2 regions of the Mesorhizobium sp. WSM4837 genome follow, and region 2 is predicted to be linked to the other one. Evidence: riboswitches for the same ligand, from Rfam matches in the RefSeq annotation. Region 2 holds a riboswitch; the other holds the start of a gene.
What was found. A riboswitch is a leader RNA that binds a small molecule or an ion and turns the genes downstream of it on or off. The one in region 2 is predicted to bind S-adenosylmethionine.
Positions count from the first base shown of each region.

Region 1 (4,205 bases), on a different contig from region 2:
GCCCATGCCGACGACCCGGTGGTCGGGCGGATCACCGATGCGATCGCCCGCTTTCCGGCCGTGCCGGCCCGGCTGCTCGTCGGCGACGACCGCATCAGCGGCAATCCGAAACTCAACAATTGCGTGAAGGGCTGGGAGGCCGCGCGCCACCACTGGGTCGTCCTTGCCGATTCCAACGTCCTGATGCGGAGGGACTATGTCCAGCATCTGATGACGGCATGGCGGCAGGACACCGGCCTCGTCTGCTCGACGCCGATCGGCTCGCGGCCGGACGGGATCTGGGCGGAGGTCGAATGCGCTTTCCTCAATACGCTGCAGGCGCGCTGGCAATATACCGGCGAGGCGCTCGGCCTCGGTTTTGCCCAGGGCAAGAGCATGCTGTGGAACAAGCCATTGCTCGACGCCAATGGCGGCATCCGTGCGCTTGCTGCGGAGATTGCCGAGGATGCCGCTGCGACCAAGCTTGTCAACGGGCTCGGACTGCGCGTCAATCTCGTTGCCTCGCCGTTCGAGCAGCCGCTCGGCTTGCGCACATTTGGCGAAATCTGGTCGCGCCAGGCCCGCTGGGCACGCCTGCGTCGCGTCACATTCCCACTGTTCTTCGCGCCCGAGATCCTGATCGGAGCGGCGCCGCCGCTGGTGCTGGCGCTGGTTGCGGCAGCAGGCGCCGGTTTCAGCCTGCCGGCTACCGCCGTCGCCGTGCTGATAGTCGCCTATCTGCCGGAATGCGCTCTCGCCTCGGCCAAGGGCTGGCACCTGTCGCTGCGCATGATCCCGGCGATGGTTGCGCGGGACGTGATGCTTCCCGCCATCTGGGTGCGCGGCTGGCTCAGCGGTGCCGTCGACTGGCGCGGCAACACGATGACCATCCAAACCAGCGCCGTTGCGGAATTGGAAGAGTCGCCGTCGGGCGCCTGACCGCGCCGCTTTGCAGATCAGAGCGCAGCAGTTCGGCGCGTATCCCTATCTGGCGGCTAAGGCCTGCTCGATGTCTTCGAGCAAGTCGTCAGTGTCCTCCAGTCCGACGGACAGCCTGAGCGTGCCTGGCCCGATGCCAAGTTCGGCCCGCGCCTCGTCGCTCAGATTCTTGTGTGTCGTCGTCGCCGGATGGGTGATCAGGCTCTTGGCGTCACCGAGATTGTTGGAGATCAGCACGACATCGAGCGCGTTCTGGAAGGCGAAGGCCGCCTGCTTGCCCCCCTTGACGTCGAGGCAGATCAGCGTCGAGCCGCCCGACATCTGCTTCTTGACGATCGCCGCCTGCGGGTGATCGGCGCGGCCGGGATAGATGACGCGGACAATTTCCGATCGCTCGGCGAGGAAGTCAGCGATCCGGCCGGCACTTTCCGTCTGCTGGCGAACGCGCAGCGGCAGCGTCTCCAGCCCCTTCAGCAGCGTCCAGGCATTGAAGGGCGAGAGGCTGGGACCGGTGTGGCGGAAGTAGTCGTGCAAATTCTCGTCGATCCACTTCTTGTCCGACAGGATGATGCCGCCGAGGCAGCGTCCCTGGCCGTCGATGTGCTTGGTCGCCGAATAGACGACGATATGGGCGCCGAGCTGCAACGGCTTCTGCTGCAAGGGCGTGGCAAAGACGTTGTCGACGATCAGCCGCGCGCCGATCGAATCGGCAAGCGAGGCTACGGCTGCGATGTCGACGACCTCCAGCGTTGGATTGGTCGGGCTTTCAAGGAAGAACAACTTGGTGTTGGGCCTGACCGCCTTTTCCCAATTGGCGATGTCGGTGCCGTCGACCAGCGTCGCCTCGATGCCGTATTTCGGCGCCAGCGTCTCGACGACCCAGCGGCAGGAGCCGAACAGCGCGCGCGCCGCCACGATGTGGTCGCCGGCCCGGGCGCTGCACAGCAACGCCGCCGTCACCGCCGCCATGCCGGATGCGGTGGCGCGGGCATCTTCGGCACCTTCCAGCGCACACATGCGCTTCTCGAACATGTCGACCGTCGGATTGGCATAGCGCGAATAGATGAAGCCCGGTTCCTCGCCCTTGAAGCGGGCTTCCGCCGCCTGCGCCGTGTCGTAGACATAGCCTTGCGTGAGATACATCGCCTCGGAGGTTTCGCCGAAGCCGGAACGCAGCGTTCCTGCATGCACGAGGGCGGTCTGAGGCTTCCAGTTGCGCGTTTTGCTCGTCATCACCTTGTTCCAAACACAAAAAATGGTCCAAACACAAAAAAACCGGCCGCGAAAGTCGCAACCGGTCGTACGGCCTTTCGGCCCGACGGTCCTTTAGCGACTTGTTTAACGTGGCTGCAAGCCGACCGGCCAAATCACCACGGGATAACGATCCTTTAGACCTGCACCGCGCTTGCGTCAATTGCCGGCATGATTAAGAGGTTTGTACCAGCGGGTTCCACGGCAAGAACCTGCGACAAGACGAGACCACGCCCGGCCTTCGAGCGGAGCCAGACTTTGCGGCAGACAGGCATTCTTCCGGATCAGGATATTTCCGCGCTGTACCAGTCGGGCGCGCTGAAGTCGCCGCGCGCGCTCGACGCCGACCAGGTCCAGCCGGCCAGCCTGGACCTCAGGCTTGGCGACAAGGCCTGGCGGGTGCGCGCCTCCTTCCTGCCCGGCCCCAACCACAGGGTTGCTGAAAAACTCGACCGCCTGAAGCTGCACGAAATCAATCTCACCGATGGTGCGGTGCTGGAGACGGGCTGCGTCTATATCGTGCCGCTGCTCGAGAGCCTGGCGCTTCCGGCAAACATTTCCGCCTCGGCCAACCCAAAAAGCTCGACCGGGCGGCTCGACATCTTCACCCGCGTGATGACCGATCGCGGCCACGAGTTCGACAAGATCGCTGCCGGCTACAACGGCCCGCTCTATCTCGAAGTCAGCCCGCGCACCTTTCCGATCGTCGTCCGCACCGGCTCGCGGCTGTCGCAGATCCGGTTCCGCACCGGCAACGCGCTTTTGTCGGAAAGCGAGCTGCACGAATTGCACCGTGCCGAGACGCTCGTCGCCACCGAGCCGCCGAACATTTCCGGCGGCGGCATCGCACTGTCGATCGACCTCGATGGTGACAAGGACGGGCTGGTCGGCTACCGCGGCAAGCACCACACCGGCCTGGTCGATGTCGACAAGCGCGCCGCGCAGGATGTCGTCGATTTCTGGGACCCGCTCTACAAGAGCGGTGCCGGCGAACTGGTGCTCGACCCGGACGAATTTTATATCCTCGTCAGCCAGGAAGCGGTGCATGTGCCGCCGCTCTATGCCGCCGAGATGACGCCCTTCGATCCGCTGGTCGGCGAATTCCGCGTCCACTATGCCGGTTTCTTCGATCCGGGTTTCGGCCATTCGGCCTCGGGCGGCACCGGCAGCCGGGCCGTGCTCGAAGTGCGCAGCCACGAAGTGCCGTTCATCCTCGATCACGGCCAGATCGTCGGACGGCTGGTCTACGAGCACATGCTGAAGCGGCCGCAGGCGCTCTACGGCACAGATCTCGGCTCGAACTATCAGGCGCAGGGCCTGAAACTGTCCAAGCATTTTCGCGCCGCGCGCTGATCGCCCGCTATGATCAGACCATGCTTGCCTGACCTTACGGGTCGTGCTTGGCTGTCTTAGCCGTCAATACGGTTGGAACAAGGGGAACAGAAAATGCAGATTTCAAGATGGATCGCATCGGCAGCAACAGCCGTCATGCTGGCGATGTCAGCCGGGTCGCTGTCGGCGCAAGCACAGGAAAAGTTGAAGATCGCCACTGAAGGCGCCTATCCGCCGTTCAACACCATCACCGCGGATGGCAAGCTCGTCGGCTTCGACATCGACATCACCAATGCGCTTTGCGCTCAGATGAAGGTCGAATGCGAACTTGTCACGCAGGACTGGGACGGCATGATCCCGGCGCTCCAGGCCAAAAAGTTCGACGCCATCATCGCGTCCATGAGCATTACCGAGGAGCGCAAGAAGCAGGTCTCCTTCACCAACAAATACTATACGACGCCGCTTTCGCTGGTGGCCTTGAAGGACAGCGATATTGCCTCGACCGAACCGGCGGCACTCGCCGGCAAGACAGTCGGCGCCCAGGCTTCGACCACCCAGGCCGACTATGCCCAGGATGTCTATGGCAAGGCCGGCGCCGAGGCGAAGCTCTATCCAACCCAGGAGGAGGCGGTCGCCGACCTGATGAACGGCCGTCTCGATGCCGTCCTTTCAGACAAATTCGTGCTGATGGACTGGATGAAGAA
Region 1 covers NZ_JBVVQE010000005.1:48,203-52,407, reverse strand. Annotated here, with positions in the region: gene AC0L3D_RS04360 (ceramide glucosyltransferase) at 1-918, shown strand, start outside; gene AC0L3D_RS04355 (O-succinylhomoserine sulfhydrylase) at 964-2,151, opposite strand; SAM riboswitch at 2,225-2,302, opposite strand; gene AC0L3D_RS04350 (2'-deoxycytidine 5'-triphosphate deaminase) at 2,428-3,522, shown strand; gene AC0L3D_RS04345 (ABC transporter substrate-binding protein) at 3,616-4,205, shown strand, end outside.
Region 1: it holds a riboswitch for S-adenosylmethionine, as region 2 does, so the genes downstream of both, AC0L3D_RS04355 (O-succinylhomoserine sulfhydrylase) here and metX (homoserine O-acetyltransferase MetX) in region 2, are expected to answer to the same signal.

Region 2 (4,205 bases):
GATCCTGCTCAGCCCGTCGCCCAGCTTCAGCCATCTCGACCAATACTATGCCGAGTGCGTCACAGGCGGGCCAGGCTCCTTCGTGCTGCCGGTCTATGCCGCTTCGGAATTCGTGACCGCCATACGCCGCAAGCTGGTCCTCGAGGTCAGCGGTGTTGCCGATCCTAATGCCGGTCCCGGGGCCGATCCCGGATCCGTCCCGGTCGATGCGGCAGCACCGGTCGACTGTTTGCAAGGCGAGCGCGGTCGGCGGTTTTTCTCCGATCCGTATTTTCCGGAACTTGATCGCTAGACCTCGACGAATGGCGATCAGTCCCAGATGTCTCCGGACTCGGGCCGGCTGGCCGAAGCGACGGGTCGCCGTTATCGCTTCAGCAGGAACACCGCCTGCTGGCCAAAGAAATTCCAGAACCACCATGGCATCGACAGGCCGATTTTCTGGCCATTGGCGTCGAGCGCGGTTGCCTTTTCCACCGTTGCGCCGAGCTCTTCGCAGAGATTGACGAAGTCGCGGATGGTGCAGAAATGGATGTTGGGCGTGTCGTACCAGGAATAGGGCAGGTCCTTGGTCACCGGCATCCGCCCTTCGACGAACAGCGAAAGGCGTACCCGCCAGTGGCCGAAATTGGGGAAGGAGACGATGGCGTGCTTGCCGATCCTGAGCAACTCGTCGAGCACCAGCTTCGGGTTGCGGGTCGCCTGCAAGGTCTGCGACAGGACGACGAAATCAAAACCCTTGTCGGGATAGAATTTGAGGTCCTTGTCGGCGTCGCCCTGGATGACGGACAGGCCGCGCGCCACGCATTCGTTGACGCCGCGCTGCGACAGTTCCATCCCGCGGCCGTCGACCTGCTTCGTCGCCTGCAGCAATTCGAGCAGCAGGCCATCGCCGGAGCCGACGTCCAGCACCCGCGACTGCGGCGGGATGAGATCGGCGACGACTTCGAGGTCGACGCGCTGGGCGTGGTTGACACTCATGATCGTGCCTCTTGACTGGCGCATGACCTTGATCCGAAAAGCCTGCAAACTTCAGGCGTCATGCGCTGCTGCCTGGCGCAAGATGCCGGTTCGAAAAGGCTGTAATCTTTGGGGGTCATGCGCTGAGCCCCCTGGCGCGGGCCGCCGACGCGATGAAGCCGTTGATGGCGGCGAACAGCTCCGGCTCGTCGAGCAGGAAGGCGTCGTGGCCGCGATCAGTCTCGATCTCGACGAAGGACACCGAGGCGCCGGCCGCGTTCAGCGCGTGAACGACCGAGCGGCTCTCCTCGGTCGGGAACAGCCAGTCGCTGGTGAAGGAGACCAGGCAGAAACGGGTCCTGGTGCCGGCAAAGGCGTCGGCCAGCCGGCCGCCATGATCGGCGGCGAGGTCGAAATAGTCCATCGCTCGGGTCATGTAGAGATAGGAGTTGGCGTCGAAGCGGTCTACGAAGGTCATGCCCTGATGGCGCAGATAGCTCTCAATCTGGAAGTCGGCGTCGAAACCGAAGGTGAGCGCTTCACGGTCCTGCAGGTTGCGGCCAAATTTTCGGTGCAGGGCCGCCTCCGACAGATAGGTGATGTGAGCGGCCATGCGCGCCACGGCCAGTCCCTTTTCCGGGCGCTTGCCCTGCTCGAAATATTTGCCGCCATGCCAGTCGGGATCGGCCATCACCGCTTGCCGGCCGACCTCATGGAAGGCGATGTTCTGCGAGGAATGGCGCGCGCCGGTGGCGATCGGCAGCGCCGAGAAAACGCGCTCCGGATAGCTCGACGCCCATTGCAGCACCTGCATGCCGCCCATCGAGCCGCCGAGCACCGAGAACAGTTTTTCGATGCCGAAATGGTCGACCAGCATCAACTGCGCCCGCACCATGTCGCGGATGGTGATGATCGGCAGGTCGAGCCCGTACGGCTTGCCGGTGGCGGGATTGGTCGAGGCGGGGCCGGTCGAGCCGAGGCAGCCGCCGATGACGTTCGAGCAGATGACGAAGAAGCGGCTGGTGTCGATGATCTTGCCGGGGCCGATGAGCACTTCCCACCAGCCCGGCTTGCCGGTCACCGGATTGGTGCTGGCGACATGCTGGTCGCCAGTCAGCGCATGGCAGACGAGGATGGCGTTGGAGCGGGCGTCGTTGAGCGTGCCGTAGGTCTTGTAGGCGATCTGGAACGGCGACAGCAGTGTGCCGGCATCGAGCTTGAGCGGCTTGTCGGCGCCGAAACGCAACACCGGGCTCGACGGCTCGTCGGCCTCGTTGTTGGTTCTTTTCGTGCGCAGCGCGACCATCGCATCCTCTTACATTAACCCATCGTGTTTTCCGAAAGTCGATTGCGATTTTCGGCTCGATGCGACTGTCCGGCCGGCTGCGGACAACAAAAAAACCGGCATTGCCTTCGCAAAGCCGGTTACAGGATGCAAACGGCCCTTTAGCGAGTTGTTTAACGTGGCTGCAAGCCGACCGGCCAAATCACCACGGGATTTCGCCTTTCTTTAGGACCGGCGCGCCTCGGCGTCAACGTCCAGTCACGCACCGATCATTGCCGCCTCTCGACATTCCAGGCCACGGCTTGTATTTCCGCGGCGGCTTCCAGTGTGGCGGATCTGAAATTCGCATCGCGTTGGAGCAGCGGAAGCGTTCTCGACGGATTTTTGCAATATGAACCAGGCATCGGATCAGGCACGTCCAACGCCCCGCGCGGGGATCATGGACATCGAAGCCTATGTGCCGGGCAAAAGCACGGCGCCGGCCGGCGTTGCCAAGGTCCACAAATTGTCGTCGAACGAGAACCCGCTCGGCCCCTCGCCGAAGGCGATAGAAGCCGCGCGCGACGTTGCGGCCAAGCTCGACATATATCCCGACGGCACCGCCAGGCGCCTGCGGGAGGCGATCGCCGAGGTGCATGGCCTCAATCCGGCGAACATCGTCTGTTCCAATGGTTCCGACGAGATTCTGGGCCTGCTTGCGCAGACCTATCTCGCGCCCGGCGACGAGGCTGTGATCACCGAACACGGCTTCATGGTCTACAAGATCTACATCCAGTCGGCAGGTGCTGTCCCGGTCTCGGTCAAGGAAACCAATGAGCGTGCCGACGTCGATGCGATCCTCGCTGCGGTGACGCCGCGTACCAGGATCATTTTCCTCGCCAATCCCAACAACCCGACCGGTACCTATTTGCCGTTCCAGGAGGTGCGCCGCCTGCATGCCGGCCTGCCTCGAAACGTGCTTCTGGTGCTTGATGCAGCCTATGCCGAATATGTCCGCCGCAACGATTATGAAGCCGGCGTCGAACTGGTGGCTGGTGCGGAAAACGTGGTTATGACCCGCACCTTCTCCAAGCTCGGCCTCGGCGGCGCGCGGATCGGCTGGATGTACGCGCCGATGCATGTCATCGATGCGATCAACCGGGTGCGGGGTCCCTTCAACGTCAACGCGACGGCGATCGAGGCCGGCATTGCCGCGATCCGCGACCGTGCCCATGTCGAGCGAAGCGTGGCGCATAACGAGACCTGGCTGACCTGGGTGAGCGAGGAGTTGACCAGGCTCGGACTGCGGGTGACGCCGAGCGTCGGCAATTTCGTCCTCATCCACTTTCCCGAAGACAAAAAACATTCGGCGGCAGCTGCGGACGATTACCTCTGTGCGCGCGGCTACATATTGCGGCGCGTTTCCGGCTACGGCTTCCCGAATGCGCTGCGCATGAGCATCGGCACCGAAGAGGCCAATCGCGGCGTTGTCGCCGCCCTCGCGACATTTCTGAAAAGCTAGAACACCATGACATCACCGATGTTCGAAAAGATCGCGCTGGTCGGCATCGGCCTGATCGGCTCGTCGCTGGCCCGCGTAATCCATCGCGAAGGCCTTGCCGGTCATGTCGCCATCTCGACGCGCAGCGAAACGACGCTGGCGCGGGCGAAACAACTCGGCCTCGGCTCCTTCTACACGTCGGATGCGAAAAAGGCGGTCGGCGATGCCGACCTGGTCATCGTTTCGGTGCCGGTCGGTTCTTCGGGCGAGGTCGCCGAGGAAATCGCACCGGCGCTGAAGCAGGGCGCAATTCTCACCGATGTCGGCTCGACCAAGGCGTCGGTCATCGCGCAGATGCAGCCGCATGTGCCTGCCGGCGTGCATTTCATTCCCGGCCATCCACTGGCCGGCACTGAAAAATCGGGTCCGGACGCCGGCTTTGCCGAATTGTTCGAAAACCGCTGGTGCATCTTCACGCCGCTA
Region 2 covers NZ_JBVVQE010000023.1:38,122-42,326, forward strand. Annotated here, with positions in the region: gene AC0L3D_RS15705 (DUF1194 domain-containing protein) at 1-292, shown strand, start outside; gene metW (methionine biosynthesis protein MetW) at 364-978, opposite strand; gene metX (homoserine O-acetyltransferase MetX) at 1,094-2,263, opposite strand; SAM riboswitch at 2,384-2,461, opposite strand; gene hisC (histidinol-phosphate transaminase) at 2,634-3,743, shown strand; gene AC0L3D_RS15725 (prephenate/arogenate dehydrogenase family protein) at 3,750-4,205, shown strand, end outside.